Regions from separate parts of the Robertmurraya beringensis genome, predicted to be linked through region 1. Evidence: riboswitches for the same ligand, from Rfam matches in the RefSeq annotation. Region 1 holds a riboswitch; the other holds the start of a gene.

Region 1 (16,422 bases):
TAAAGCCCCCTGCTGTGAACAACTGTTTGTTTAGTGTATGATATTCTTGCAGGAAGGTGAATTGTCTAATTGATATTCCTTCTTACATTCTAGTTTTTAACCAACTTTCCCACTCATTTCGTGAGGTACCTAAAATGTGTTCATGATATTTGAGTTTTTCTTTTTCAGAAATGGTATCAAACGCAAAGCCGCCTAATCCAATATGTATGTACTCATAGCTCTTCACCAAGTTCTCTGTGAGTTGAAGTGTTGCGCTAACATTATCCTTCATTGTACAGGAAAAGAAGATAAATTTTGGCTTCACAATCTTAATAACCTCATCTATATCTTTTTCAGCTATACTTGCCCCCAAATAAATGACCTCAAATCCTCTACGTCTTAAGAATAACGTAAAAATTAGCAGGCCAAGCTCATGCCACTCTCCTGGTCCACAAACTGCAATCGCCTTTGGCATCATTGGATTTTGCGGAAAGGAGTGCAAAATCATCCCTATTCTTGATCGGAGAATAGAAGAGGCAAAGTGTTCATGTGCAGTGGTGATTTTAGAATTTTCCCATAAATCACCAATTTTTACAAGTAATGTACCCAAAATATCTACTAATACCTTATCCACTGTAAAAAAGCTAAATGCTTGATTAATGATGTCATGTGCTGTTTTTTCGTCAAAGACAAGTAGTGATTGAAGTAACTTGTCCGCCATAGCAATTGATTGGTCAACACCTGTTTGAACAAGCAAGAGACCTTCTTTTTCTTCAAGTTCATTATTTTCAAGTAACGAAACAGCTTGACTTATCGTAAATCCTTTATTCACTTTATCTTGAAGCCATCTTAATATTCTTACATGTTCTTCCGTGTAAAGACGATGTCCCGATTCGTTTCTTTTTGGGGCTACCATCTGATAACGCCTTTCCCATGCTCGTAGCGTTCCTGCTTGAATTCCTAACATTTTTGAGACCGCTTTTATATTATATTTTCCATCTTCTGTCTCCATTGTCTTTCCTCCGTATAACTCGTAGCATACTCACATTATACAGTTCATATAAAAAATGTGTAAACTTTGTATAGGCTGATACTTACACTTGATCTTTATTAGAAATGGAAATGAAGTGCGTTTCAGCTCTTGCGCCTAGCCTTAGTGGCATAGCAGTCGTTCCATAGCCATTACTTACAAGAAGTGAGGTGTTTTCTAACTGTTGAAATCCCCCTACCTCATACGGTCCGAATCCAAATATTCTAATTTGTCCTCCATGAGTATGACCACTCAACACTAACGAAATTCGGTCTTGTGCCTGTATCTTTTCCGTAATTCTAGGATTATGGCTGACGAGTATACGAAAACCCTCCTCTTGGGCATCCTGAAGTGCTAAGTCCAACCGATCTCTCTTTAATTGAAGATCATCAACTCCAAGTAGGACCATCATTTCTCCTGCTTCTGATTCAAAGGAAACCGCTGTATTATCTAAAATCTTCACTCCGTTATCAAGAAGCAAAGCATCCAGCTCATGATAATCGACCTCATAATCATTATTTCCCCAAACAAAATACAATGGTCCCAACTGCTTGAGAAGGGTAAGATTGTGTCTAACCTTTTGAAAATCGACTCCTTTTTCAAGAAGGTCACCACCAATGATTACTAAGTCTACCTGTCCTTTTGCTTTTACATCCTGTATTATTTTGTCAGAGACTTGGCGCTTATGAATATCCGATATAAAAAAGAGCTTTAGTTCACCAAAGCTCTTAGGAAACTCTGAAAAAGTAAAATGATGGGTTTGAACTTTATTTCGAAATGCCTCTTTGTACATAAAAATAAGGAGCGAGAATGCCACTATAACTAACGCATAAAATAAGAACTCCATATATCCTCCTCTTTATTTTATTCTTTACTTTCTCGAAGAAGCTCGTAATCTAATGAAATCATACCATAAAGCAATGAGAAACTAAAAAAAGCAACAGCTGGCCATAGAGAGACCATTGCTAGTAAATAAAAACTTAAACACACCAAAAATAATAAAAGAAACTCAAGTTTTAATAGCTTTCCCCTCAACCTGCTTACAACCATCATTTCAACGCCGTTCTTAATTAAGTCAGCATTTATTAAAAACCCAATAAAAAACGCTAAAATAGAAGCAAGAAAAGGAACAGGACTTAATACCACCTCTACAATAATATCTGATAAGTTATTTGGAAAATGGATAGGTATCCATACAATAAATAATAATCCACATATATATCCGAAGAAAAGTTTCAACAGTTTTTTCACATACACAAAAATCCCTCCCATAAACAATGTATGAGAGGAATCAATCTTGTTACACATTTATCTAATAATTAGTCTTCATGTATGTGTAGAATCCGAAAACCAAAATCCTTTAGATCTAACAATAAATTCTAAAAGATTTCATTTCCTTCCAAAAAGCGATCTTGATGTGTTGCAATTTGTGAGACAGTAGTATTTGTTAAATACTCATCCTTTGTTTGCTGGCTTTTAAAATAATTTTCATAAATGCTGTATCTTGTAACTGTTCCTACATAAGTTGGTCCATCTAACACGGGCAACCCATCAATTTGTTCTTCCTCAAGTTTAGTAAGCGCACTTAACAAAGTGTCTTGATGAGAAACAACATGACACTGATGCTTTGGAATCATAATACTTTTTACGAACATGTCAATCACCTCAGGAAAGAGTAAATGTCTTCCATATTTTATTCGTCATTAAGGGTAAAAAATCCTTTTTCATCAAATCCTATTTACTTTCATGATAAAGGTTTATGTCAAAGTTTTTCTTCATCATTTCAAATACTTTGTGACGGTTTTTCCACTCATCTTCTTTTTTCCAAAGGTCCTTACTTTTGTCAATGATTTCACATCGAAGTGCATGATATTCCTTTTCGGCTTTCTCACGCTTTTCTCGAAGTAAATTCATAAATCCATATAATCCAACAATGATGACAAGGACATAAAGATTACTTGATTGATTAACAAATTGTGAAAACATGGATGCAAAAGAATACGAGTACGGAGTCAGTACTACTTTATAAAGATAGTAAAAATAAAAAAAACAGAGAAAAATGGTCGTCCACATCACAAGTAAATGGCGAAGCTTTAATTTATCAAACTTCCTTTTTTTATCTATTACTTTTTGTAACATTTGCCTAGTTGCTTGGTCCGTTCGATCGTCCAATAATAAGATTTCCGATTCCATTATTCTACCCTCCCCCTATCAAATAAATATGAACTTGTCCGACGTTTTATGATGATTCAAAAAAAAGAGCTAAGCCATTTGTATGGCCCAGCTCAGGTTACTTACTTAGCGGTATGGTTAAGGTTTGTCCAACTGTTATTTCGTTTGATGGTAATGAATTTGCCTTCTTAATAATATCAATACCAGACTGTGATTTATAGTACTTCATAGCCAGTCTAAATATGGTTTCTCCTCGCTGAACTTTATGGTAAACAACTGTTTGATCTACAGGCTCTGCTTTTGTGTTTGAATTAGTTGAGCTTTCTGGAGTAATCGTTGTTTCTTGGACAGTTTCGATACTATTGGCCCGTTCCGCATTTGCAGATTCTTCAACAGCACTTGCTTCTGCTCCTCCATTCTCGTCCGCCACTGCTTCTTCTGTTACCGTATTTTCTTCCTCTACCTCTTCGGCAATATCCTCTTCTGCATCCGTATAATAAACAGCTTCTGCTCCCTTACTTTCTTCAACCGTCGAACTAACCGATGATTTCTGTGACTCGTTATATGTGTAAATACTAAAAATCACGATTGGAAGTAAGATAAAAAACATACCTAGCAAGCGAATAAGGGGATACTTTACTTTTATTTTTGTCTTTTTTTTCAATTGTTTCTGTTTATGAACTCGACTCCTTGGTGGAAGCTTTTCATTTGAAAGGGTAGTATTTCCATCCTTTGGCGAATCTACTTTTTGATCAACATCCTTCATCCTTTTACGAAGTTTTTCTGCTTGATCTCTAATAGGCTCTTCTTTATTCATTTCTTTCACGTTCCTCTCTTATCCTCTCTTTTCTTTTGATAATAAATCCCAATAACGTATCAATAACAAAATGCATCGCAATAGTCACCAGGAGATTTCCTGTCCACTCGTATATAACCCCAATTAAGAAACTGAGGAGAGTGATATTCAAAAAGAGAAACCAATTAAATAGATAACGATAATGGATTAAAGCAAAAATAACGCTAGATACAATCAATCCAAAATGAGTTTGTATGACCCCTCGAAATAGAATTTCTTCACAAGTAGCTACAATTGCTGCAATAAAGAGAATTTCCCACCATTTTCTCTTCGAAAACAATTTTTCATTCAACCCTCCATCGTCATAATAAGAGGAAGGAAGAAATTTCATAAACATTGCATCTATACAAACGATAAGTAATCCTGCAGGAACCCCTACCCACCAGATAAAAGGGTCGTTCCAGTCAAAGAGTTCGAGAAAGGACTTCAGACTGTCAAATAATAAACTCCCAATAATTACGGAAAGAACCACGAGTATGACTTGTGTCAAGTAGAGGTGTTTTAACAATTCCTTATCTGATAATTCATCAATCAATTCTTCATATTTACTTTTCATAACTAGTCCCACTCTTCGTAAGTAAGCCCCTCAAATATTCCTTCCACTGAAAAGGCGTAAACTCTACTTCATCTGAACACTTGGTTTTGTATCGATCGTAAACAATTCCACACACATGACAACAATCGTCTACGGTGCCGTGGGAAACTTCTCCAAAGTAAGAAAGAACCCCTTTACGTTTACACTCCTTCGACTGAATCCAGTTCAAAATCTCCACTATCTTTTTTCTTTTATGCTTTTTTCTAGTGTTAACATACTCTATAAACCGTTCTTTCTCTATTATTAAATCCATACTGTTCGTTAGACTACGGAGAAAATCCCTTGTTAATCTCCAAGATGTTTCTGTAAATCCCCCCATCTGTTGAATGGATTCCTCCATTTCTTCCCACTCATAAAGCAGCTGATCTCCAAAATGTCGAAACAACCAACTTATTTGATATTCTGTAGGAAGCTCTCCTTCTGCTAACTGGTAAGGAAGCTGCTCATCATGGGGAGAATACAAAAGAATAGATATACTATTCTCCCCATCCCTTCCAGCTCTTCCGATTTCCTGTAAGTAAGACTCTAACTGCAAGGGCATATGAAAATGGATTACAAATCTCACATTTTCTTTATTGATTCCCATTCCAAAAGCGCTAGTTGCACAAATCACATCAAGCTGCCCTTTAATAAATTGCTGTTGAATCAGTATTCTACTTTCCTGGTCAAGCCCACCGTGGTATGCCATTGCTCTTGGAACCCCACTGTCCCGAAGAATAACGGCTACTTCTTCAGCTAATTTTTTACTAGAAAAATAGATAATTCCTGGACCTTGTAAAAAAGATACCCATTCCAACAGCCTATCAAGCTTTTCTTTTGTATCGTAGACATAGTCTACGACCATTTTAATGTTGGGACGGTCTACGGAGGACACAAACTCCTCCCACTTGTCTAACTTTAATGTTCGGACAATATCGGACCGAACCTCTTGATCTGCTGTGGCTGTCAAAGCAATCGTTTGCGGACTACCAAGAGATTCTCGAACGTCACCTAGCTTTAAATAATCAGGCCTAAAATCATAGCCCCACTGCGAAATACAATGTGCCTCATCTACCACAAATAAGCTGATGACTAGCTTTTTTAGCTTTGTAACTACGAACTCATTCATTAGCATTTCAGGTGAAATATAAATAAACTTATACGTATGCAATCGACCAAACACACGGCCTCTTGTCTCACGGTCTAGAAAAGAATTTATTGCTACTACCCGTTTTTCACCTCGTGACATCATCTGTTCAACTTGGTCCTGCATCAATGAAAGCAATGGAGTAACTACTACCACTACACCTTCCATTAGATAAGCTGGTAGTTGATAACAAAGTGATTTACCTGTTCCAGTTGGGAGCATTGCAAGGACATTCTTTCCATTTAACAATGCTTCGACAATCTCTTTTTGGCCCATTTTAAATTGGTTGTAGCCAAAATGGGTCTTTAATTCATATTCTAGCATCATAATAGGTCACCAAATTTCGCAATCACTAATCGAATTTGAAAATAATCTACATCTATTATTTCTCGGATTTTCCTCAACTGCTTGGATGAGGCTTTTTGAATCGCCTCTTTTATCCTTTCCTGAAGTGGCACTTCAACAAATCGGTCAATATTAAATCCGTTCACGAAAAGGGCAATCTCAACGATATGATCTTGAATTGTACTTTCTTTTAATTTTCTTATTCGGCCGATTTCTACAATCCCTTTTCCTTTCTTTATTAATTCGAATGTTTTTTTGGCAGAAGCTGTTAACTGCTGAAACTCATCAGTCACTGCCATTCTAGCTAATAATGGATAGGCAGAAGGATTTTCTTCGATTGAACTCATTAAAAAATGAAGCAATGCTTGAAATTGAAATCGATAGTTATTCTCTTCGATACCAAGCATTTCGATGGTTTGCATTTCCGTTAAACCAATTGACTCAAACCCGGACAATCTTGCAACTAATACGCTTGGGTCAATCTTCAGTTCTGAAGACTCCAATAAAGCCTGTAATTCCCTTAACAACTCATGAGGAAAGTTCTTGCTGTTTCCTTCCGATGTTGCGAACAAATGCTTAATCCAATTTTGAGTATCTTTATTTTTCTGAACAGGTATATAGCTTGTTTGATTATTGATTTGATTAGAGCATACTTGAATAAGTAAAGATAATCTTTCCCAAAATTGTAGACAATTGTGATACCTTCCTCCTTGCAAGTTTTTCAAGAATGGGTACATTGAATACAATTCATGAATCAAAAGTTGTCCACTTTCGCTAATGCCAACCTGCTGATCGCCAGAAATATATATAAATTCATGTTTTATTAGTTTGCTTATAATGCTCTCATATTGCTCTCTTGTTAAATGATGTGCTGTATGAAAAAAGGAATCCAATTGAAAAAGATGTGAGTCCTGTATGGTTTGAGATGATTTTTTCCCATTTAATAAGTGAAACACGCTTGAGCTGCTTCGTTCTTTACCAAGTTTTGATAAACAATATAGAACGACGTGTTCAAGAATATTTATCAATTTACCTCACCTTCGATACTTAGGTTTTTTTGTATTTTTATGTCTATTATTGTAGCATGAAATGAGTCGCATTTAATGAATAAAAAATGCCATTAATGTCCAAACCCTTATATGATAAGCATTCTCAATACTTTTTCTATTGAAATGTTGACCATTCAGTTTTACAATAAGATATGAGGGATGCATTCCTAGTGAATTTGGGAATGATAAAGAATACTTGTTTAATTTTTTGGGAGGTATTTTACATGGCAAAATACACAATTGTAGACAAAGAAACTTGCATTGCATGTGGTGCTTGCGGAGCAGCTGCACCTGACATTTACGATTACGATGATGAAGGCATTGCATTCGTTACTCTTGACGATAACCAAGGTATCGTTGAAATTCCAGACGTACTATTAGACGATATGATGGATGCTTTCGAAGGTTGCCCAACAGATTCTATTAAAGTGGCTGATGAAGCATTTGATGGAGACGCACTTAAGTTCGAATAGTAAATAAGTAAAAGCAACGGCTTCGCCGTTGCTTTTTTTTGTGTGACTATACAGCTCTACTTTGCACTTTTTGTTTGTTCATCCATGTTCCCATTCTTGCAAATAAAAGCATAAAAATAACTGATATTAAAATCCCCTTAACAAGGTTAAAAGGAAGTATTGCCGTAACAATCATTTGCCTTGTTTCTTCTCCTGACATAGCAGGTGTATTTAAGAAGAATGTATAAGCAGGCAAAATAATGTAATAGTTAAGCACACTCATTAGAACTGCCATAGATATTGTACCCACAACTAAGCCAAATGTCATACCTTTTGAGGATTTCACTTTCTGATAAATGTAGTATGTTGGCAATATAAATAGGATACCCGCAACAAAATTTGCCACGTGGCCAACAGGAACTCCTGTTGCACTTCCAGTTAAAAAATAATCAAGTACGTTTTTTAGAAGTTCAATTAATATTCCAGCTACAGGTCCGAGTATTAAAGCACCAATTAAAGCTGGGACATCACTAAAATCCACCATTAAAAACTGCGGAAAAGGTGGAAGTGGAAAATTAAGAAGCATTAATACATACGAGATGCTACTTAACATTCCAATCAATACAAGTGTTCTTACGTTAAAACTTTTCATTTCCCTCTCTCCTTTTTTTAGGATCCATCTCACCTAAAGAAGAAAGGTTCAGCATCACGTACCTCATTAAAAAAACCCCAAGCGATTCGCTTGAGGGAGTTTGATTAGAAGTCACGCTTAATAAACGTTCAAAACTCTCCTTTTTGAACGTCTGCAGAACCTCCATCTTCTCCCATCCAGACTTTACTGTCGGCTTTGGAATCGCACCAAATCCTGCCCAAAAACCAGGCTCGCGGGCTTAGAGTGTTACACTCATTACCGCCGGTCGGGAATCACACCCTGCCCCGAAGATAGACCAATATTATATTTTCCACATCATTATAGCTTAGTTCGTATTTTTTGTGAAGAAGTTTGCATTCTGAGTGAATTATTTTTTGTCCTTCTTTTGTATTTGTGTTAAATTATTAAAGTATATATACATACGAAATTGATTAATTTTAAAGGAGATAATCATGGAAAAAGTTCTTATTTTTGGTCATAAAAATCCTGATACTGACACAATTTGCTCAGCGATCGCTTATGCAGAATTAAAAAAAGCTCTTGGTATGGATGTGGAAGCCGTTCGATTAGGAGAAGTGAGCGGTGAAACACAATTTGCTCTTGATACATTCAAAGCAGAAGCTCCAAGACTCGTTGAAACAGTTGCTGGTGAAGTCAACAGCGTTATCTTAGTTGACCACAACGAAAGACAACAAAGTGTAAGTGATATTGATCAAGTTCGTGTTATAGAAGTCATTGACCATCACCGTATTGCAAATTTTGAAACGAGTGACCCACTATACTACCGCTGTGAGCCTGTTGGTTGTACGGCAACTATTCTAAACAAGCTTTATAAAGAAAATGATGTTCAAATTCGCCCAGAGATTGCTGGTCTCATGCTTTCTGCCATTATCTCTGATTCATTATTATTCAAGTCCCCTACATGTACAGCTGAAGATGTAGCAGCAGCAAAAGAATTAGCTGAAATTGCTAGTGTAGATGCAGAAAGTTATGGATTGGACATGCTAAAGGCTGGCGCAGATTTAAGCGACAAATCCATTCAGCAATTGGTATCCCTTGACGCAAAGGAATTCCAAATGGGAGCTAGTAAAGTAGAAATTGCACAAGTGAATGCAGTAGATATTAACGATGTATATTCAAGACAAGCTGAATTAGAAGAAACATTATCAAACATCATTTCAGAAAAAGGTCTAGACCTGTTCTTATTTGTTGTAACAGATATCTTAACAAACGATTCAACAGCTCTTGCATTAGGAAATGCCCGTTCAGCTGTAGAAGAAGCATACGGTGTAACCTTAGAGAATAACAAAGCCGTGTTAAAAGGTGTAGTTTCACGTAAAAAACAAATCGTACCAGTCCTTACAGATCTATTCAATTCAAAAATGTAGTATTTTTAGCGCAAACTTTGAAAGTTTGCGCTTTTTGTTAAAAAATTTAACAAAATCGTGACTTTAAAGCATTAAAGCGTTTACATTATTTGTTCTGAACGTTTTAGTCCATTGACAGATAAATGTTCGTTTTGTAAAATAATCAGAAAATTGATAATTGGGTAGGTGTTTTGAATGTTTCAAATTTTAGTAGCCGATGCAATAAATGAGGAAGGTCTTTCTCCCTTATTAGATTTTAACGAAGGCACATTAATTCAAAAAAAAATTAATGATCCAGAAGTAGAATTAGAAAAAATTGATGCGCTTTTAGTTCGAAGCGCTACAACTGTTACTGAAGATCTGCTCGAAAAAATGCCTCAATTGAAAATTATCGCACGTGCTGGTGTTGGTGTCGACAACATCGACGTAAATGCGGCTACGAAACGAGGAATCATTGTCGTCAATGCTCCAGATGGTAATACGATTTCTACAGCTGAGCATACTTTTGCCATGATGGCATCCTTAATGAGAAATATTCCACAAGCCCATCAGTCGGTTAAAAATCTTGAGTGGAAACGAAATGCCTTTATCGGAACTGAACTTTATGGAAAGACTCTCGGAATCGTTGGTATGGGTCGTATTGGTTCTGAATTAGCTAAAAGAGCAAAAGTGTTCGGCATGAATGTAAAAGTATACGATCCTTTCTTAACCAAGGAGCGTGCATTAAAGCTAGGTGTTTCTCATGGTAGTTTGGAAGAAGTATTAGCAGAAGCAGATATTATCACAGTACACACACCATTAACACCAGAAACTAAAGGACTTATTAACGAAGAAACATTAAGTCAAACGAAAAAAGGTGTATACTTTCTTAACTGTGCCCGCGGGGGAATTATCGATGAACTCGCTCTAGCGAAGTTCGTTGGCAATGGGCATGTAGCCGGAGCTGCTATCGATGTATTTGAAGTAGAACCACCTGGAGAACATCCGTTATTTAAATATGATAATGTAATCGTCACACCACACTTAGGTGCGTCCACAAAGGAAGCCCAGCTTAATGTTGCTACACAGGTAGCTAAAGAAGTTCGTATGTATTTTGAAGGCAAGCCAGTCCAAAACTCTATTAACCTACCAGCAATGTCTAAAGATATTTTTGAAAAGATCAAACCATTCCATCAGTTATCTAAGCAAATCGGATCCATTTTATCACAGTGCATGAAACAAGGAGTAAATGAAATCTCTATTACTTACTCTGGCACCGTAACAGATCTTGAAACATCTTACTTAACAAAAGCCGTTCTTTCTGGATTCTTTAAAAATAGAATAGATGTGAACGTCAATGAAGTAAATGCCTTACTAGCTGCCAAAGAAAGAGGCATTACCGTTGGTGAAAAAATATCAACGAATACTTTTGGTTATGCAAATAGCATCACAGTCACAGCTAAGGCAGAAAACCATCAGTTTACGGTAAGAGGTACCTTTATTGACCATTATGGGCCAAGAATTGTCTACTTAAATGACTTTGTAATCGACTTTTTACCTGAAGGAAATATGGTTTATATTCAACATATGGACCGCCCAGGTGTCGTTGGTAGAGTGGGTAAAATCCTTGGAGATCAAGAGGTAAATATAGCAACCATGCAAGTGGGAAGAAAGCAAGCAGGTGGAGAAGCTATCATGGTTCTATCATTTGATAAACCACTAGATGACAAACAGATGGCAACTCTAGCAGCTCTTGAAGATATAGTATCGATTAATCGAATCAATCTATAAAAAAAAGAGATCGGAGGGTTTTCCTCCGATCTTTTTCTTATCCTAGTGGAAGTATTTTACGCTCTCCTTTTGAGAACGTCATAATTTCTTTATATCCTACCTCTTTTGCAAGCACCAATGCCTGATCATAGTCAGCACCAACATGCTCTGGAAAATGGGCATCAGATGATAATACGATTGGTATCTTTTTATCGAAGCACATCTGCAATAATCGTTTGTCAGGATACAATTCACCGATAGGCTTACGTAAACCAGCTGTACTAATTTCTACACATGTTTTCGAGTTCGCTAGTGCTGTTGTCGCCTTATCATATTGCTCTAATAAAAACTCTTCTTCCTTCGGTATATATTTAAAAATTTTCACTAAATCCAAATGACCGACAATATCAAATAAATTTGACTCCGCTAATGTTACGACCTGTTGAAAGTAATTTCGATAGACTTCATGCAGATCACGCTTTTCCCATTCATGAATATATTCCTTTAAATCAATTCCAAAGTCATCTACCCAATGAATCGAACCAATTACGTAATCGAAATCATAGCTTTTAATAAAAGCTTCCATCTCCGCATGTTTTCCAGGAGTATAGTCCATTTCAATCGACATTTTTACATCGATCTCATGACTCCATGCCTCATGAAATAAATTCACATAGTCTTTCATGTCATAGTATCTACGTTCATTTACCCATGGATTTTGAAGAATATCTGCTGTTTGATAGAAATGATAAGCATGCTCAGAAATCCCAAATTGCCCGATTCCCTTGGCCTTTGCCTCATCTGTAAATTTCTTTAAATAATCTAACGTTAATGTCCCTGTCTCCAAATGATTATGATAATCTGTTAACATCCAACCAGCCTCTTTTAGAATTTTCTTTCTATTATATACCGATTCGAAGGCTGCCGCAATGACAATTCATATTATTCTAATTGCAATACTTGTCTTGGTATGATTATATCATTTTGTAACTGATTCACCTGTTTTAGCTGCTGCACAGACTTACCTGTTTTATGAGCAATGTGTTCAAGTGTATCTCCTTCTTGAACAACATATTTATTTGTATATGATTCGTCAATTGTTAGCGTTTGATTCGCAACTATCGTATCGCTAGTAAGATGGTTGGCAGACTTAATCGCATGAATACTTATATTGTATTTTTCTGCAATAGCCGATAGTGTTTCCCCCATTTTTACTGTATGAGTGATGTTTGATTCTACTTTTTCCGCAGACAACACAACGCTCTCCGATTCTTCTTTGGCAACATAAGTTTTTCCGTGTCCTTCATAGAGTCTCGTTTTTGCAACTGTCTCTAATACACTAGAGTCATCTTCCCTTTTTTGTACCACTACTTCTTGTCCCACTTTTATATCACCTAATGCTAGCACTGGATTAACAGCATTTCTCTTATCAACCGTCCACTCGTTAAGATGAACTTCAAAGTGCAAGTGAACACCAGAAGAGTCACCGGTGCTTCCCATTTCACCAAGCTGTTGACCTGCTGTTACCGTATCTCCAGCATTTACGAACCTTGCTTTTAAATGAGCATAAACCGTTTCAATATTATTTTGATGTTTCACGAATATTACATGTCCATATGAACCCGAATAGTAAGATTTAGTTACAACTCCACCGTCAACGGAGTAGATGGGTGTTCCTAGCGAAGATGCTATGTCGATTCCTTTGTGGCTCCCTTTTCTTGTTCCATATGTATCGGTGATCATTCCATCAGCCGGCCAAATCCAGTCAGCGGTCTCCTGACTAATATTCATACTTGCTTGAGAGTGTTTTCCTCCGAGAAATAGCAATGTGACACATAATGCCATTAAACCCGCAATCAAAAAACGTTTTATGTAGTCTCGCATTTTTTTCCTCCTTGTTATTGTACTCTCCTTTCTCACTCTATGACAGCCTGTCTAAAAAAAGACCTCTATCTAAAAAGTACAATTAAGGAAGCAGCCTCCTTTTATATATCCTCACTTTTAAAAAAGTGAGTGATTATTAAAAACACATTCGTTATTATTTGGACGAAGTGTTTTCTTTTATTCATGAAAGATAGAAAAAAAGATCAGCAACTTTGCTGATCTCCTCTTTTTTTAGTCGATAGATTGTTTATTTGCTGCGATTGGTACTTGGATTTCTTCTTGCAATGAAAATCGTCCAAGAGTATCAATCGGTGCATTACTAAATTTCACTTTTTCAAATCCAAAGCTCTGCGCCGTTAAAAGGATGGCTTCAATAGATTGTATGGTTTCAGGAGTATCCTCTATGTTTACCTCTTCGTTGAACGTGATGTTTACTCTATTATTGGTTTCTTCTATAGAAACTGAGGTGATTTGCTCAACCAATAGGGGCGCTTTTAGGTTATGTGTTTCTATATCTGTTTTCATTGCGTTATAAGCTTCTTCAATGGTAGAAAATGATTCTGTAAATGGAACAAGGTAAGGTTTTGTTGATTCATTATTTGGATAATATAAATAAAATGCGAGATTTGAGGTCTTTTCCACCAGTTTTTCAGTGATAAAATCGTGACCAGTTGACATACCTTTTTCTGTTTCATTCGTTGTAAAAATCGCTTTTTCTAGATTGAGGTTGAGTAGTAAATGCTGAATGGCATTTAAAAATGGTATACTAGCTGTTCCATTTTGATACGGATGGTCAGCCGCAACATTGACATTCAATGTACTGTCATTCGCATCTATTGAAAAGTCAGCCTCTAACGGATAATAATCATCTAGTCCCCACTCTTGTTCGTCCATACTTGCCATGACCTCTTCTATCTTAGCCAGTTGATCTACTTGGTCTGAAGATTCAATCAAGAAGCTAACTGGAATAATATTTTGAACTTGGCTGTCTGGAATAGCTAACGTAAAAACCTGCATGGCTCCTAAATCCTCTGCATATATGGCAGTTGTCGGGTCTTCCGTCGCTTGGAATGTAATATCATTCATTTCAGTCGAGTTTTCTTCGTTACCAACGTCCATTCTTGCTTCATTTTCGACAGTTGATTCTTCCTTTTTTAACGAAGTATTTTGTTCAGTTGCCGCTTCCTCTTGTGTGCTTTTATCTGCTGAATGATTGATACTTGCTCCATCAAATAAATTAAAGGAAAGAATGGCCATTAAAAATACTGCTGCTGCGGTTGCAAATGAGGGAATAATCCACGTTTTCCTCGGCCGTTCTTCTAGCTTTTTTGAAATATTCTCGTATATGTCATGAGGATCACGATGATCTTTAAGCTTTGGCATTTCTCGTAACCATTCTTCTAGTTGTTCATCACTTATCTTTTTCATCGATTCCCCTCCTTTTCTAAAAGTTGTTGCATTTCCTTTTTCAGAACTTTTAACGCACGGTGTTGAGTAGTTTTCACTTTACTTTCAGTCCAGTTTAAAGCTTCTGCGGTTTCGGCGATTGAAAGCTCTTGAATATACCTCATAATAATTACGATACGCTGGTCAATTGTACAATGATCTAAGCATTGGTAAATATACTGATATTCTTCCCTTTCCATCGCAATCTCTTCAGGAATGGGATTCATATCCTTCACTTGCTGAGTTGACCAATCAAATTTCTCAATGATTCGTTGCTTCCATCCTTTTTGCTTCCTGAATGAATCAATCGCTACATTTCTAGCGATAGAGAAAAGCCATGTCTTTTCACTACTTTTTCCTTCAAAGTTTTTATATGCCTTCAAAACTCTTATATATACCTCTTGAGCAAGATCTTCAGCTTGCTCTCGATTCTTCACCATATAAAACAAGAACTGAAATACGTCTTGATGATATTTCTCGTACAACTCGTCAAAAATCGAGTTCACCGGGTTCCCCTCCCCGTTCATCTAATTAGTCGATCTTTATGTATAAAAAGTTACACTTTAAATATATTATCTATCTAAATAAAAAGGAAGGATTTATTACATAAATCCTTCCCATCATACACAATATTCAATAAGACATGTTTCCCGTGAATCAAGAATATTCGGCATTCTTTAGCAAATTATCCAGTTATTCGAGGAATTTGAAAGCTAAATGTCGTACCATGGTTAAGTTTGCTTTGTACCGTTATATCACCTTTATGAGCTTGAATAATATTCCTTGCAATCGCCAATCCTAAACCGGTACCAGATCTGCCTCTTGTTCTTGCTTTATCTGCTTTATAAAAACGCTCGAACACAAATGGGAGATCTTCTTCGGAAATTCCAGAACCTGAATCACTTACTTCCACATGGAAATTTTGATCATCGATTTTTGCTATTACCTTAACCGCTCCACCTTCTGGTGTATGTCGAATTGCATTATCAATCAGATTCGTTAGAACCTGCTCAATACGGTCTGGATCAAATACAGTAGTGGAGAATTTTAGATCATGCTCGTAAAGTACCTCAATTTCTTTTTCCTTTGCCAGCCCTTGAAACTTACGTATAATCCTTTGAATATACGAGTCAATTTCAACGGGTTCATTGGTTAATTGGATATGTCCAGCCTCCATACGGGCAAGATCTAACAGTTCGTTCACAAGACGACCCATCCTTAGTGATTCATCGTAAATCACTCGTGCCATTTCTTTCTTTTCCTCTGTTGTCTCAGCAATATCATCTACGATTGCCTCGCTATAACCCTGAAGCATAGAAATAGGCGTTCGTAACTCATGAGATACATTCGCAATAAAATCTTTCCTTAGCTTGTCAAGCTGTCTCTCTTCTGTCATATCACGAACAACAGCCACTGCACCACGTATGAATGTATTGTTATAAAGTGGACTAACAATGACCACCCAATGACGACCTTGAACGGAAAATTCCCCTACTTGTTCCTGCTCCATGTCAACTGCCCATTGGAAAAGCTCCATGACATCATGTGGAACCGCTTCTGCCTGAACTGGTTTTCCTTCTTGTGTAAAATACCAGTGTTGCAAAAAGCGCTCAGCAGGGGGGTTTGTGATTAAAATTGTTCCATCCCTATTAAACGTAATAACTCCATCTGCCATACTACTTAATATGCTGGACAGTTGTTCTTTTTCCTGACTTAAGGC
Region 2 (16,422 bases), on a different contig from region 1:
AATTGAACATTTTGAGTTTTTTAAATAGTGAAATTAAATTAATACAACACTAGTGAATGCATACATATTAATTAGTGAATTTTTCTTGTCTACAGTTAAATAAGAGGTGAGTATTTTGTCTAATTTATTATTGACTGTAGGCTCGCGGATAAGGGCCATTAGGAAACAAAAAGGTTTAACACAGGAACAACTTGCTGAATTAGCAGGACTACAGGATTCTTATATTGGGGGAGTTGAAAGAGGAGAACGAAATATTTCAATGGAAACTTTAGAGAAATTGTTAGTAGGGCTGAATATATCCCCTCTTTTCCTTTTCCAATATCATTCAATAGATATTGAGGGTGAAGGTGATAAAAAGGATGTAATAAATAAACTTAACGTTATCCTTGAAAACTCAACTAAAGATGAATTAATCCTTATTTATAATATTGTAAAAGAAATAAAAGAATACAATAGAAAAAATTAATGTATGCTCCCCTATAAGTTTGTCACAATTTATTCATTAGCTTCTACTAATAATTAATAAAAAAGGGAAAGTTAATATAAAAGAAGACCCGACTGTAGAAAAAGAGGGGAAGTTAGGTTATTTAAAAAATAGCCTTTTTATTTTGCTTTAAATAGGATATGACTATTGTAAACCAGATTTTGTCCAGGAAATATGGATAAAATTAATACAATATAGTATTGATAACAAAAAAAATATTATCTCCACGTACTTGACGTTATACAAAAGTAGTGTGGAACAATCACAAGCGGAATAAACTGAATCATTTGTAACTCATTGTTAGCGAATGCCGACAATAGGACCCCGAGTGTTAAGGCGGTCAGAGATAAAAGTAAGGTGATGACAAGAACATAAATGAACGCACCCTCCATCATCATTCCAAGAACATAAATGGCATAGGAGGCAATAATGGTCGCTTGTATCATCGTGAAAATTCCAAACCCAACCACATAGCCAACGACGATTTCCCATTTTCGAAGGGGACTACAGAGCAGTCTCTCAAGTGTTCCGGTCGTTCGTTCACGTAAAAAGGAAACTCCAGCAATCAGAAATACGAAAAAGAAGATGAAAAATCCTAACAACACGGGTCCGAACGAGTCAAACTGGCTCATTTCGCTTGAACCGTGAAGATAGTTGACTTTAAGCATGGTAGCGGAAGAGTCAGGCTGCAGTGACTTCAGTGACTCTTGTAACCACTTCATCGTCGCTCCGTTGATGGTCGGGTCACTACCTTCTAACGTTAGCTGAAGAGAGGTACCTGACATACTCACATAGCCATCGATGTCTCGGTCCTTTAAGGCAGTCTTTGCTTCGTTTGTTGTTTCGTATAGGCTGATGGTTGCTTCATGATCATCAAGCTGTTCTACAAGGGAAGTGGGAAGGTCGACAAAACCAACCTTTGGTGAGTAGCTGTCTCCATTAAAGACGAGATGAAGCATCGTTAAAACAAGGATTGGAGCCATAATGAGTAGTAGCATCGTTCGTTTATCACGAACAATTTGTTTTAAAATTCTTCTTACAAGGGCCATGACGCGCATCAGTTCCCACCTCCATAGCTCAAAAAGGCATCTTCAAGACTCGTACTGTTCATGCTTTCTTTTAGGGCTTGAGGAGTACCGACAGCGATTAAGTGTCCGTCCCTTATCATCCCTAATCTTTCGCATTTATCTGCCTCATCCATGACATGTGTGGTGACAATAATGGTTACTCCACGCTGTTTTAGCTCATAAAAGGAATCCCAAATGCTTTTTCGAAGCACAGGGTCAATCCCCACCGTAGGTTCATCTAAAATTAATAACTTTGGTTCATGGATAAGAGCGATTGCCAGCGAGAGTCGTCGCTTCATTCCTCCAGCTCAAGACCCACTAGCTGCTTCACAAGTGTCGTTTCCCCTGCGCCGGATGGACCAAGCAACCCGAAGATTTCTCCCTCGTTAATATCTAAATCAATTCCTTTTAATACTTCTTGCTTACCAAAGTGCTTTGTCACCTGTTCAATTTGGACGATTGGATTCATGTGAATCCCTCCTTATAATAAAAGTGAGTAATCACTCATTACTATCATAAGCGAAACTTTTTCAAATGAAAAGGGAGATTTTGTGAATATTTTCGACAGAGGTTTTCCTTTGATTTTAGTATAATAAGGACAAACAATCGTCTCGAGGTGCATAATAATGGCTGATTTTCGAGTAAGTGAGATCATTCACCGACCGATCGAAGAAGTGTTTAGTTATCTATCAAACCTAGAACATGCTACAGAACTATTGCCGTTTGTGACGGATATGGAGAAATTGTCTACTGGACCAGTTGGGCATGGAAGCCGATTCTTGGAAACAAGGCTTGTGAGAAGAAGGCGTATTCAAGCGGAAGTTCACATTACCGAGTTCGCTCGACCCACTTCCTTTACCTCAAAAAGCGTATCCAATGGAGTAGAAATCCTATATCACTATACTTTTTCGGCGATTGAGGAAGGTACCCAGGTCGAGATGGAGGCCGAAGTCAAAACGGGAGGCTTTTTAAGCTTCCTTACGAAAAAACAGTTAGTTAAAATAATTAAAAATGAAGATGGCGGACAATTACAAAAGTTAAAAGAAGTACTTGAGACAGAAGAAGTTCATAGATAAAGAAAGAGCCCGCAGGCTAGGAATCCTGTGGGCGAAGATTTAAAATTTATACGTCCAGAAACGTTCGTTATTTACCCAAGCAATCATGTCGGGATCATTTGCTTTAAGCTTTTCGGCCATATTTTGAATCATTAATTGCGTTTGCGACGCATGAGCCTTGATCGTGGCAATTTTCTGATCAGATACAGCTGTGACATCATTGACGATATCTGGTGCTCCGAGCTCATCCAATGTGTTTTTTGAAAAAGCTACACAGTGAAGCTTAGGTCTTTTTTCTGGAGCTAATCGACCGACGGCTTTCACGACCGCAGCCCCCGTTGCATCGTGGTCAGGGTGTACGGAATATCCTGGATAAAACGTGATGATTAATGACGGGTTCACATCGGCAATAATTTCTCCCATATGATCCGCTAATCTTTCAGGATCTTCAAATTCTACCGTTTTATCGCGATATCCGAGCATACGTAAATCTTGGATTCCAATCGACTGAGCTGCGTTTTGAAGTTCCACTTTACGAATTTGCGGGAGCGACTCTCTTGTTGCAAACGGTGGATTCCCTAAGTTCCGTCCCATTTCACCAAGCGTTAAGCAGGCATATGTGACAGGTGTCCCGTTTTGGATATGCAAAGCAAGGGTGCCTGAAACGCCGAATGCCTCGTCGTCAGGGTGAGGGAATATAACTAAAATTTGACGTTCTTTTTCCATGATGCGCTCCTTTCTACTCAAATGGTGTTGGACTGATTTGGAAGGCAACTGCTAGTTTACCTTGATAATCATGTCCAGCCATTAATAATCTATTTTGATCATCTACTTCAAAATGAGTGATTCCTTCCGCATAAACCCAGCCAATGTTCAGCTTCAAGCCAATGCGGTAAGGCCCATTTCCTTTGATTTGACCAATCTCATATTTCACCAGTGCATTGCGAATAAATGCCCCTGAGGAAAAAAAGGATTCATCATTATGAGTTGCATACGCTCCATTTGTCGTTTCTAAATGTATATACACATCTTGGTTCGCAAGACGGTTTAGCTCTTTTTGAACTTCTTCCACTATAACGAGCTCCATATTATTTCCTCCTTCACTTCATTAACGCATGTAATAATCTTTATTTTACTAAAAACATGAGGGAAAAGCGAAAAGTAGGATTGTTGTTTTTATAACAAAATTCTGTCGGTAAGAGTTTTAGGTTTCCTTTTGCGAAAAGATTATGTATAATGAGAGCAATTTAAATAGTATTCCTTCGGGGTCGGGTGCAATTCCCAACCGGCGGTGATGAAGCAAGAGCTTCTTAGTCCGTGACCCGTTTGAGTGTTCATTCAAACGGTGGATCTGGTGAAACTCCAGAGCCGACAGTAAAAGTCTGGATGGGAGAAGGAAAAAAATTCTGGTTTACGTGTATGGGTGAAGTGTACCCATTTTTAGACCTTTATTTGACATTGCCATTTTTCTGACCCCGTTCCTTTATTGGTGCGGGGTTTTTATTTTTTTATGACTCCATTTCGAAGGAATATGGTGGCAACAGGTTATAAAAGTGTGGTTATGACTGGTTGCTAGGTAAAAATTAGGTTCAAAGGTCATAAACGATGGTTTATGACACGTATGGAAAGAAAAAAGGTATGCCTAGGTCATAAAAGTTTGTTTATGACCTGTGTTGGTGAAGAGTTTTGTCTTTAAGAGTCATAAGCTTTTGATACAGTCTAACGAGAGATTCCCGAGGTTTTCGGAAATGCTACAAGAAGGAAACTGGTAAAACGAGCGGCATAAGTAACTTAACCAAGGAAGGAGGCAAGAAATATGTTTACAGGGATTATTGAGGAAATTGGACTTGTAACCAATACAAAGAATACAGGGCAATCTTCGGTGTTAACGATTGAGGCCAATCATATTCTCGCGGATGTAAAACTTGGCGACAGTATCGCCGTGAATGGGGTTTGTTTGACGGTTACTTCTTTCACGTCTAACGCATTTACCGTAGATGTGATGCCAGAAACGATTAAGGCAACCAGTTTACGAGATGTGGAACCAGGTTCCCATGTCAACCTGGAAAGGGCCATGGCAGCTGGCGGACGGTTTGGTGGTCATTTTGTGTCGGGGCATGTGGATGGCCTTGGGGTGATTAAAGAAAAGAGAGAAGTTGCCAACGCTGTGTACTACGAGATAGAAGCAGCGAGCGATCTCTTACACTACATTATTGAAAAAGGGTCCGTTACGGTAGATGGGACAAGTTTAACCGTTTTTGGTGTGTCAGAGACGAGTTTCCTTCTCTCGCTGATTCCACACACGTTATCAGAAACGATAATCGGGCGAAAAGGGGCTGGGGACATCGTAAATATTGAGTGCGATATGATTGGCAAGTACATTTCACACTTTTTATCCAAACAATCCACTCAAACCATTCAAAAGAGTTCTTCTCTCACCACTCAATTTCTAGAGGAAAATGGGTTTAAATAAGGAGGAAAAGACATGTTTAATTCGATTGAAGAAGCATTGGAAGACTTAAAGAATGGAAAAGTAATCATCGTCTGTGATGATGAAGATCGAGAAAACGAAGGGGATTTCCTTTCGTTAGCGGAAAAAACAACTCCAGAGGTCATCAATCTAATGGCCACGCATGGAAGAGGGTTAATCTGTGTTCCAATCGAAGAAGAGCTAGCTCAGAAGCTCGAGCTCATGCCGATGGTGGCAAGAAACACCGATCCCCATGGGACAGCCTTCACCGTTAGTATTGATCATAAAAGCTCAACGACTGGTATATCGGCCTTTGAGCGTTCGGATACCATCTTACAAATGCTCAACCCTGAATCTAAGGCAGCTGATTTTAAACGCCCAGGTCATATTTTTCCACTCATTGCAAAAAAAGGCGGGGTGCTTAAGCGTACGGGTCATACGGAGGCGGCTGTTGACTTGGCCATATTATCCGGAGCAAAACCAGCAGGGGTTATTTGCGAGATCATGAATGAAGACGGGAGCATGGCACGTGTTCCACAGTTAAAAGAGATTGCTGATAAGTTAAATGTTAAAATGATTACGATTAAAGATTTGATCGAGTATCGTAACCGCGAAGATCGCTTAATTCAAAGAGAAGTGGAAATTGAGCTTCCTACCGAGTTTGGCCAATTCCGAGCGGTAGGTTATTCCAATTTGATCGATGGCAAAGAGCATGTGGCTTTAGTAAAAGGAACCATTGACCCTAGCAAACCAGTTCTTGTTCGCGTTCACTCCGAATGTTTAACGGGTGATGTGTTCGGATCGTATCGCTGCGACTGTGGTCCACAACTTCATTCTGCTTTAAGTCAGATCGAGCAGGAAGGCGCAGGGGTGTTACTGTATTTGCGCCAAGAAGGTCGAGGACTGGGACTGTTGAACAAGCTAAGAGCGTATAAGCTGCAAGAGGAAGGTTACGATACGGTTGAAGCGAACGAAAAGCTTGGCTTTGGTGCCGATTTAAGAGAATACGGGATTGGAGCTCAAATTTTAAAAGATTTAGGAATTAGTCAAATTCGACTGTTAACGAACAACCCTCGAAAAATCAAAGGATTAAAAGGGTATGGCTTGGAAATTGTCGATCGTGTGCCGATCCAAATGCAATCAAGAGAAGAGAACGAAAAGTATTTAAAAACAAAACAAAGTAAATTAGGACATTTACTACACTTTTAGGAGGAATGAATTATGGGAAGAAGCTTTGAAGGGAATTTAGTTGGCAGTGGGTTAAAGGTTGGAATCGTTGTAGGTCGTTTCAATGAGTTTATTACAAGCAAATTGCTAAGCGGAGCACAAGATGCTCTGAAAAGACACGGTGTGGCTGACGAAGATGTAGATGTGGCTTGGGTACCAGGTGCATTTGAAATTCCACTAATCGCTCAAAAAATGGCCCAAAGCAAAAAATATGATGCAGTAATCACATTAGGAACGGTTATTCGCGGATCCACTCCACACTTCGATTATGTATGTAATGAAGCAGCAAAAGGAGTACAGGCAACCACATTAAACACAGGAGTTCCTGTTATTTTCGGTGTGTTAACAACGAATACAATTGAACAAGCGATTGAAAGAGCAGGAACAAAGGCTGGAAACAAAGGCTGGGAATCAGCGGTTTCAGCGATTGAAATGGCGAATTTAGGTCGTATGTTTGAATAAAAATAGATGAAAGCCGCTGGAATTGAACCTCCAGCGGCTTCTATTTTATGCGTTCACTTTTGCACCAAATGTACGGTACGCACCGTGCATCGTTGGTCCAACATATTCATTTAACTTAAAACCATGTGCGATTGCAGCTGTAATGAAGTCCTTTGCCGTCGCAACAGCGTCCTTCACGGAAGCACCTTTTGCAAGCTCGGCAGTAATAGCTGAAGAGTATGTGCAGCCTGCGCCATGAATGTAAGTGGTGTCAATTTTTTCACTTTCTAGTAGAGTAAATTCTTCACCATCAAACAGAACATCAACGGCTTTTTCATGATTTAGCTTACTTCCACCCTTAATTAATACATACTTGGCACCAAGGGCATGAATCTTTACAGCTGCTTGCTTCATATCTTCAATCGTACGAAGTGGAGCGGTTTGTGCCAGCTGACTTGCTTCGAATAGATTTGGAGTGACAACAGTTGCTCGTGGTACTAGGATTTCACGAAGAGCATCCGTAGTTTCTGGGTGCAATACTTCGTCTTCCCCTTTACATACCATAACTGGATCAATAACGACGGTTTGAAGTTGGTTTTCATCGATTACCTTAGCAGCTAGTTCAATGATTTCCACTGTACCTAACATGCCTGTCTTCATTGCATCGATTCCTACCGAAAGAATCGTTTCAAGCTGTGCTTCTAGCGTTTCAATCGCGATAGGAAACACATGGTGATGCCAATGATTTTTAGGATCCATAGTTACAATCGTTGTTAGAGCGGTCATTCCATATACACCAAGCTCCTGGAATGTTTTTAAATCTGCCTGAATGCCAGCGCCTCCGCTTGTGTCAGAACCAGCGATTGTCATTACCTTTTTTAATGTCATGTGTTGAACCTCCTATGAGCTTTATTTTTTTAATCATAGTCTAGTTTCCTAGATGTTTCTAGTATTTTCTTTCGCTTACCTAAATTAGTAATCAACTGTGCTGAATTTGTAAATAAAGGCGAATAGACCTAATAGTCTTTCTCCTCTTTCCATATTAAAATAGAGGCATATATTCTTTAAGAAAGGTGGACGATGAGCCTGAGTAGAACAGGGATTATTTTAGCAGGTGGACAATCAAGTCGTATGGGACAAAACAAGGCATTGATGATGATAGACGGTGTACGGGTCATCGACAGAATTACAAACGAACTTGAAAAAATCACGGATGAACTTCTCATCGTCACCAACACGTTTCAAACGTATGAATATTTGAACATACCGATGGTTGAAGACGAGGAAAAGGGGAAAGGTCCCCTTGCCGGAATACAAGCAGGGCTTAAAGCTTCCAGGTCCGAGGAAAATTTAATAGTGGCCTGTGATATGCCGTTTATCTCTTCAAGCCTGGGGGATTTTTTACTAGAGGAGTTAGAAGACTACCAAGCAGCCATACCAAAGCTTGAAGGTCGAATGCATCCTTTGTTTGGTGCGTATCGAAAGGATGCATTACAAGCGGTTTCTCAGTCTTTAGAGAGGAACGAGCTTCGTATCATGAGTCTACTTCAGAAACTTAAGGTGAGGTATATTTCAGAAGATATTTTAAGAAGAGAGGGCATCCATGTGGAGGATACCGCTGTTTTTAATATGAATGATCAGATAGAGTATGAAAAAGCGAAAAAGCTGGATCGTGATGGAGCCTCGTTTTTATGAGAAGAACGTAGGGATATGATACAATCTTAAAGACAAGATAGAACGGAAGTTGGTGCAGACATGAATTTTGAAATATCCAAAGAGCCCCTTGATACGCAATCGATTATTGACAAAGTCGTTCAAAGGGAAGCGGGAGCCATTACAACGTTTATTGGAACGGTAAGAGAGCTAACCGCAGGTAAAAAGACTTTATATTTAATTTATGAAGCGTATGAGAGCATGGCTGTGAAAAAGTTGGAGCAAATTGGACGTGAAATCGAAGAGCGCTGGTCGGGAGCAAAGGTGGCGATCTCGCATCGAGTGGGGAAGCTTGAAATTACGGATATAGCTGTTGTCATTGCTGTATCTACCCCACATCGTGCCGATGCGTATGAAGCCAATCGTTATGCTATTGAGCGAATCAAGGAGATTGTTCCTATTTGGAAAAAAGAGCATTGGGAAGACGGAGAAGAATGGATCGGAAATCAACTTGAAACGGTTGCTTATCCAAAAGGAAAACCAGAGGAGAGTGATTTAGGTGAATAAAGTCATGTTTTTCGCTCATCTGCGCGATGCGGTTGGGGAAGAATCGGTATCCGTAGACCTTACAGGGAAAACCATTGCAGAGGCTAAAGCGATTCTAAGTGAGCAGTATGGAGTGAATTTGGATTCGGTTATGGCAGCTGTAAACGAAGAGTTTGCTAGTGATGAAGATGTGTTGAGTGATGGAGATGTGGTTGCTTTTATACCACCAGTTAGTGGGGGCTAAGTAGAATAGCTGAGCCGGACAGAGGAAGGAGGTTTTTAGCATGGATGATCGGTACTCGAGGCAAATTCTTTTTTCACCGATTGGAAAAAGTGGACAGGACAAGCTAGGATCTAAGCATGTGCTGATGATCGGTGCTGGTGCACTTGGATCGGGAAATGGTGAAGTGCTTACGCGCGCGGGTGTAGGGAAGCTAACGATTGTGGATCGAGATTATGTGGAAGCGAGCAATCTGCAAAGACAGCAGTTGTACACAGAAGAAGATGTTCGAGAGAAGCTTCCGAAGGCAATTGCAGCTGAAAAGAGATTGAGAGCTATAAACAGCGAGATTGAGATTGTGCCGATTGTTGGCGACGCATCGCCTGACATCTTAGAGGAGCTTGTTGTGGATGTGGACTTGATCTTGGATGCGACAGATAATTTTGAAACGCGAATGGCCATTAACGATATTTCTCAAAAGTACAAAATCCCTTGGATCTATGGTGCATGTGTAGGAAGCTTTGGTATGAGCTTTACGATCATTCCTGGCAAAACTCCTTGCTTGAATTGTTTGCTGAAAAGAATTCCTATTCAAGGAATGACCTGTGATACAGGAGGAATCATTGGACCGGCTGTGCAGATGGTCATTGCTCATCAATCAGCAGAGGTTCTGAAGATTCTGGTGGAAGATTGGGAGGCGGTTCGTGATTCGTTTGCGAGCTTTGATTTATGGCGAAATCAATACACGAGCATGAAAATGGGAAAAGCAAAGGACCCGGGATGCTTGTCGTGTGGAGATCTTCGAGAGTATCCGTATCTCGATAAGGAGAATCTTTCACGCTCAACAGTCCTTTGTGGTCGTGATACGGTGCAAATTCGCCCTCCACGACAAAGTGAGTTGAATTTAGCGGACTTAGCGGATCAACTAGTAAGGTTGGGGTACGTGGTGAAGGCAAATCCGTATTTGCTTTCGGTTGAAATGGACGAGCAGCGTGTGGTTCTTTTTAAAGACGGTCGGGGGCTTGTTCATGGGACGAAGGATATGAGTCAGGCGCGGTCAATTTATCAGAGATTGTTGGGGTAGGTTGGTAGTTGGAGAGACGATTTTTGAGTGCTTACTTATTAAAAGACACAAGAAAAGACGTATGAATACGTCTTTTCTTTATTTATTAACATTTCTACATTCGGTCCGCGCATTTATCGGTTGGCAAATCAGGGTTAAGCACACCCCGAGCTGATATATAGACGGAGAAATTCCGCTTAATTAGTAATAATTATGAAAAAATGATCAAATAGACGGAGAAATTCCTACTATTGGCTCGAAAACTACGAAAATAGGAGATTTTGCTTTGTATAAGCGGAAATCCTTCCCTTATTTACCCCGAAAAAAGCTCCATTCTGTATTTAACCGGAAAATCTCCGCTTAACTTACTTTTGCTGGTCACTCGATTAAGGACAAGCCATCATATTTAATCTACTAATATCTTCTATACGACTTCTTTCTGCAAAATTCTACAAAATCCATCGTCAACCGTTATAATAAATTCTAGGAGTTTGTAAGGAGGGTGAAGATGAACGAGAAAGAGGTACAGTCGCAATTAGAGGCCTTGCAGAAGGAGCTTACGGAAGCGAAGCAACAAATGGCGGCCTCGCTTGCATTCAACGAGATACACCATCACAATCAATCAAAAGTGAGAGGTATTCCGAAATCAATAGTATGGAAGTTGTTGGGAATGGTCCTCTCCATTCTAGTTATAATCGGAATCATTTTCACGATAAAAGGGACCCATCAAGCTACCGTACAATCGGGTAGTTTCATAGAGCAAATAAAAGACTTGTCGTCCCTAGCGTCATCACAGGCGTACGTGAAGGCGGTAATTGAAAAAGAGGACAATCAGCTGTTTGGGAAGGATATTAGCACAAATCTTCCAGGAACAAAGAGAAAGTTCCTTCTAATTATCCCTGGTACGGTTACAGCGGGAGTTGACTTGACTGGAATTACTGAATCCAATCTCCATGTAAATGAAGAAGAGAAGATAATAGAAATCAAGCTTCCAAAAGCCTCCATTATCCAAGAGCCCACACTAGACTTTGACCAAGCTCAGGTGTTTTCTGTAGAAGGAATCTTTCGGGATGAAGTGAATTGGAATGAGGCTTACGAGCTCGCAGAGGAGGCCAAGGGGCTTGTAAAGGAAGAGGCCATTTCTCAAGGGCTCATTCAGGTGGCAGAACAAAATGCAGAGAAAACATTTACGGAGTTTTTCTCAGCCCTTGGATATCGAACGGTGATCACATATGAAGAGTAATTGGAATGGCTGGGAGTCCTACATCGGGGACGAGTTTAAAAAGGAATACTTCACTAAGCTAGAACACATGATTGAAGAGGAGTATGAACAGTATACGGTCTATCCGAAAAGAGAGCACATCTTTTCTGCATTACAGTACACAAGGTATGAGCAGGTGAAGGTCGTCATACTTGGTCAGGATCCTTATCACGGCCCAGAGCAAGCTCATGGCCTGAGCTTCTCGGTCCTGCCAGGTGTTCCTACGCCTCCATCGTTAAAAAATATTTTCAAAGAGTTACAGAATGATGTTGGCGCACCCGTACCAAACCACGGGTATTTAAAAAAATGGGCCGATGAAGGGGTTCTTTTGTTAAACACGGTCCTAACTGTTCGAGCGGGTCAGGCACATTCTCATAAAAAAATGGGCTGGGAAATTTTCACCGATGCAGTGATTACCAAGCTTAGTGAGAGACAGAAACCGATGGTGTTTGTGCTATGGGGGAAACCAGCACAAGAGAAAAAGAGATTGATTTCGGACCACCATCATATCATTGAAGCTCCGCATCCAAGCCCACTTTCTGCTCATCGTGGCTTCTTTGGGAGCCGACCGTTTTCAAAGGCAAATGACTGGCTGAAAGAGAAGGGCTACACAGAGATTGATTGGTCTATCAAATGAAATAGGAGGGGATTACATGAAGGTGGAAAGAAAGGACTGCTTTAAGTGTCAGTATTTCTACGTGACCTGGGATCCTCATTTTCCAAAGGGATGTAAAGCATTTGGATTTAAAACAAGGCAGCTTCCGTCGGTTGAGGTAATGAAGGCTTCGGGACAGGCTTGTCTTCGTTTTGAGAAAAAGTAACGCTATTCTTTGGAAAAATCAGTAACAGGTCGTATACTATAGGGTAGACGAGGGTTTGAGGTGAATGAATTGGATATTAGTGTGCAAAAGCTACTTTTAAAAATGGAACAGGAGCTGCTGGCAGCCAAAGCAAGTGGGGCGAATTCACAAGTGAGAGAACGAGTTCAAGCGATTAAAACATTATGTGAGCTTGTCCTTGAAAGCCAAATGGGTGAGACCACACGTGAGCTACCTCGAATGAATCCTGTGATTCCAACAAACGAAAAGCAAATTCTAACTCCTTCACCCCTTCAAACACAGCCGAAAAAGTTGCAAATAGACGATGAAAGCAATGGAGATTCACTGTTTGATTTTTAACATAATGGGGTGGAGAGGTTGAAAACATTTATTATCATTGGAGCCATTAATGCATTTTTAGCAGTGGCATTGGGGGCCTTCGGGGCACATGGTCTAGAAGGTCGAGTGGAGCAAAAATACTTAGAGATTTGGAAAACCGGAGTCACGTATCAAATGTTTCATGCTACTGGCTTACTAATTGTGGGTGTATTGCTTGGACGTTTGCCGGCAAATGCGCTTTTATCTTGGTCAGGCTGGATGATGTTAATTGGTATCATTCTTTTTTCAGGAAGCTTGTACGTTATGACTTTAACGAAAATTAGCATCCTTGGTGCGATTACACCACTAGGGGGCTTGGCGTTTTTAGCTGCATGGATTTTAATCATCGTAGCAGCAGTAAAATATTTGTAAACAACAAGGAGCATCCTGCTATTGAAGGATGCTCCTGTTTTTATGCGTTATTAGCGAGGAGGATAAGAAGCTAATCCGGGAACATAACCAGGATAGTCATACTCAAGTTCCTCATCAAAGGTTGCATAGGCGAAATACACCATTGGAATTAAGTATCTCATGCCGGTTTGTGGATCGCTTAAGATTAAGTGATCCCGCCCAGCAGCTTCAATAATTCCTTTAAAGGTTCTTGCTAAGCCCTCATCATTTCCGTCAAAATTGGTGTACACAGTAGTTAGCTTTCCTTTGTTTAGGCGGAAGATGTTTTCAATATACGATTCCTCTAGCGGCAGCATACCTGGCACTTGAGGACCAGCTGATGGCGCGTTAAAGGCGCCTGTGTAACCTGGAACAGCTCCAGCAGGTGGAAGTGTTGAGCCCGCTGGCATAGTAGGATATGCTTGGGGTGCACCGTATGTAGGCGCACCGGTGCCAGCGCCGGCTACTTGGCCTGCTGGCGGATATTTTGGTGCACTTGGCTGGATGGGGGCTCCAAAATAAGGTTGTTGGTACCCTGTTTGTCTGTAGAAAGCATTTGGATCATAATTTTGTGACAAAGAAATCCCTCCAATTAGTAATCGTATTTAATATACTTTTGGACAATCCTGCTGGGATGGACTGAAGAAGCAGTGTGCCTTAAAACGACCTGTGTTCCACTGGTTATACCACTGAGCGGGACAAGGGCCCGATGGTCTAAAAAACCAAAGAGCATTTGAAGCGGGATGAAATCGCTCCCCTTTTATTACACGTCTTGCAAGCTTTATCTCATTTTTTCTTGCAGCTTGGTAAAAGTAACCTTTGACGGTTGCTTCAAATCCACCCGGACGCTGAAAGACCATTTTTTGTATGTCACGAATGTCTTTAAAATCCAGACACTGTCCTCTTACTCTGTTCACACCAACATTTCCAACTAACAGCATACCTAAATTTCCTTCGCCTTCCGCTTCTGCTCGAATTAATCGGGCCAAAAGCTTTACATGCTCTTCTGTGTAAGGGATCACACCCATGAATTTCACCTCTCTTCGTGTTGTACCTTCTGTGGTGAGATGAAAGGGTCAAATAAAGGAACAGCTCACTAATTCATTCGTATGTGAAGGGAAATTCTTTTATTCCTAGGAAATAGAAAAAACCCCCTAGCAAAAGCTAGAGGGTTCATAAATGCTTAGTTTACGTGTAAGAAGCTATGTAGACGATCAATTTCTAGTAAATTTCCTATAAAGAAGGCACCAAATTCACCGTAACGTGCACTCACTTCATCAAAGCGCATTTCGTACACGAGCTTTTTAAATTGTAAAGCTTCATCTGAGAAGAGTGTTACTCCCCATTCGTAATCGTCAAAGCCAACAGATCCGGTAATGATCTGCTTTACTTTTCCTGCATACCGTCTACCAATCATCCCGTGACTGCGCATCATGGAACGGCGTTCTTCCATCGGTAGCATGTACCAGTTGTCATTTCCTTGGCGACGCTTGTCCATTGGATAGAAGCACACATGCTTTGCTTTTGGTAGAGTTGGATACAAACGAGCAAGGATTTCAGGGCTTTGATAAGGGTCCTGATCAGCTGGAAGATAGTTGCTTAGCTCTACTACAGACACGTAAGAATGAGCTGGAATGGTATATTCAGCAAGCATCGTCTTATTGAATTCTGTTTCGATTTCATTTAATTCTTCCATCGTTGGACGTAAAATCATCATCATAAAATCAGCTTTTTGACCAACAATTGTATATAAAGCATGGCTGCCTTCTTTCTTATCTTGAGTGGCATTCCATTTTTCTACTAAACCTAAAAATTCATGAATCGCGGTTTGTCTGTCGTCGCTTGATAGTAATTTCCAAGCACTCCAGTTAATTGTACGGAAGTCATGTAAACAATACCAGCCATCAAGGGTTTGTGCTGCTTCTGCCATTTGTTTCACTCCTCATTAGAATTATTATAATGTACAAAACATACTATACCATAGTTTCACCAGTAAACGTGTGAATAAAACCTGAATTTTCACTATGGTTAATTAAAAAAGGATATTTTTAATGAGAATGGCAGATAGTAAAGAAGATAAGGGTTTTTGTGGATTATTCAGAAAACAAAAACTTTTTATGTGGAAACGGTAACAATCTGTGAAACGGTTGAAATTTTATGTGGTAAGCGTATGCTAAAGGTATAGTACATAAGGGAGGATTCGTCATGAGCGACCTATTTACAGGACTGAAGGAAAAAGTAAGTGGACAAAACATTAAAATCGTTTTTCCTGAAGGTTTAGACGAAAGAATTATTAATGCAGCTGGACGTTTAGCTGAAGAGAATGTTTTAACGCCTATTTTAATAGGAAATATAGAAGCAATTGAATCAAAGGCAAAAGAATTAGGCGTGTCTTTAGAGAAGGCTGAAATCTACGATCCAAGTCAATTTGCAATGATGGATGAGTTAGTGGCATCCTTTATTGAAAGAAGAAAAGGGAAAGTAACGGAAGAGGATGCACGCAAGATTTTACTTGATGAAAATTACTTTGGAACGATGCTTGTTTATTCAAACAAAGCTGATGGACTAGTAAGTGGTGCAGCCCATTCAACAGCTGATACGGTAAGACCTGCGCTTCAAATCATCAAAACAAAAGAAGGCGTTCGTAAAACATCAGGTGTATTTGTTATGGTACGCGAAGAGGAAAAGTATGTGTTTGCTGATTGTGCAATCAATATTGCTCCAGATGCACAAGACTTAGCTGAAATCGCTGTAGAAAGTGCAAAAACAGCAAGAATGTTTGATATCGAGCCGAGAGTGGCGATGCTTAGCTTCTCAACAAAGGGTTCTGCGAAATCTCCAGAAACGGAAAAGGTATCTGCTGCTGTTCAAGAAGCAAAGCTTAGAGATCCTCTTCTTGTATTAGATGGAGAGTTCCAATTTGATGCTGCATTTGTTCCTTCTGTTGCAAAGAAAAAAGCTCCAGACTCAGTGATTCAAGGGGATGCGAACGTATTTGTTTTCCCAAGCTTAGAAGCTGGTAATATTGGTTACAAAATTGCTCAGCGTTTAGGAAATTTTGAAGCAGTTGGACCTATTTTACAAGGCTTAAACCGCCCTGTGAACGATCTTTCTCGCGGTTGTAACGAGGAAGATGTATACAAGCTGTCACTTATCACAGCTGCTCAAGCATTAAGTCAATAATTACTAGTGAGCCAGTTCTCTTTAACTGGCTCTTTTCTATGGTAAAATAAAGGCAAGAAAACACGAGGAGACGGAAACGATGGAAGAAGCGCAGAAACTATTAAACCAGCCTACCTGGCGAATTATTGATCAATCAAGTACGGGACTTCATATGAGTGCTCTTCAT

What was found. A riboswitch is a leader RNA that binds a small molecule or an ion and turns the genes downstream of it on or off. The one in region 1 is predicted to bind FMN.
Region 2: another riboswitch for FMN. It lies ahead of ribE (riboflavin synthase); the one in region 1 lies ahead of ACFFHF_RS21270 (ECF transporter S component).

The regions. Positions count from the first base shown of each region.
Region 1 is NZ_JBHLUU010000124.1:41,183-57,604, forward strand. It holds gene ACFFHF_RS21220 (MerR family transcriptional regulator) at 83-991, opposite strand; gene ACFFHF_RS21225 (metallophosphoesterase) at 1,074-1,856, opposite strand; gene ACFFHF_RS21230 (hypothetical protein) at 1,874-2,266, opposite strand; gene ACFFHF_RS21235 (CBS domain-containing protein) at 2,389-2,664, opposite strand; gene ACFFHF_RS21240 (YpbF family protein) at 2,744-3,202, opposite strand; gene ACFFHF_RS21245 (LysM peptidoglycan-binding domain-containing protein) at 3,300-3,998, opposite strand; gene ACFFHF_RS21250 (CPBP family glutamic-type intramembrane protease) at 3,991-4,593, opposite strand; gene ACFFHF_RS21255 (RecQ family ATP-dependent DNA helicase) at 4,583-6,085, opposite strand; gene ACFFHF_RS21260 (helix-turn-helix domain-containing protein) at 6,082-7,131, opposite strand; gene ACFFHF_RS21265 (ferredoxin) at 7,377-7,625, shown strand; gene ACFFHF_RS21270 (ECF transporter S component) at 7,672-8,256, opposite strand; FMN riboswitch at 8,417-8,552, opposite strand; gene ACFFHF_RS21275 (manganese-dependent inorganic pyrophosphatase) at 8,709-9,644, shown strand; gene serA (phosphoglycerate dehydrogenase) at 9,819-11,393, shown strand; gene ACFFHF_RS21285 (histidinol-phosphatase HisJ family protein) at 11,431-12,243, opposite strand; gene ACFFHF_RS21290 (peptidoglycan DD-metalloendopeptidase family protein) at 12,315-13,256, opposite strand; gene ACFFHF_RS21295 (RsiX family anti-sigma factor) at 13,488-14,684, opposite strand; gene sigX (RNA polymerase sigma factor SigX) at 14,681-15,208, opposite strand; gene ACFFHF_RS21305 (ATP-binding protein) at 15,388-16,422, opposite strand, start outside.
Region 2 is NZ_JBHLUU010000032.1:214,682-231,103, reverse strand. It holds gene ACFFHF_RS11725 (helix-turn-helix domain-containing protein) at 116-466, shown strand; gene ACFFHF_RS11720 (ABC transporter permease) at 703-1,542, opposite strand; partial or broken gene ACFFHF_RS11715 (ABC transporter ATP-binding protein) at 1,542-2,020, opposite strand; gene ACFFHF_RS11710 (SRPBCC family protein) at 2,178-2,627, shown strand; gene bshB2 (bacillithiol biosynthesis deacetylase BshB2) at 2,667-3,332, opposite strand; gene ACFFHF_RS11700 (YojF family protein) at 3,346-3,693, opposite strand; FMN riboswitch at 3,861-4,008, shown strand; gene ribE (riboflavin synthase) at 4,423-5,079, shown strand; gene ACFFHF_RS11690 (bifunctional 3,4-dihydroxy-2-butanone-4-phosphate synthase/GTP cyclohydrolase II) at 5,092-6,285, shown strand; gene ribH (6,7-dimethyl-8-ribityllumazine synthase) at 6,298-6,765, shown strand; gene pdxK (pyridoxine/pyridoxal/pyridoxamine kinase) at 6,811-7,632, opposite strand; gene mobA (molybdenum cofactor guanylyltransferase) at 7,825-8,439, shown strand; gene ACFFHF_RS11670 (molybdenum cofactor biosynthesis protein MoaE) at 8,500-8,964, shown strand; gene moaD (molybdopterin converting factor subunit 1) at 8,957-9,187, shown strand; gene ACFFHF_RS11660 (MoeB/ThiF family adenylyltransferase) at 9,228-10,247, shown strand; gene ACFFHF_RS11655 (DUF4230 domain-containing protein) at 10,735-11,469, shown strand; gene ACFFHF_RS11650 (uracil-DNA glycosylase) at 11,459-12,124, shown strand; gene ACFFHF_RS11645 (uracil-DNA glycosylase) at 12,141-12,308, shown strand; gene ACFFHF_RS11640 (YwdI family protein) at 12,369-12,665, shown strand; gene ACFFHF_RS11635 (DUF423 domain-containing protein) at 12,684-13,055, shown strand; gene gerQ (spore coat protein GerQ) at 13,106-13,651, opposite strand; gene ACFFHF_RS11625 (cell wall hydrolase) at 13,679-14,101, opposite strand; gene hemQ (hydrogen peroxide-dependent heme synthase) at 14,257-15,003, opposite strand; gene pta (phosphate acetyltransferase) at 15,279-16,256, shown strand; gene lipL (octanoyl-[GcvH]:protein N-octanoyltransferase) at 16,336-16,422, shown strand, end outside.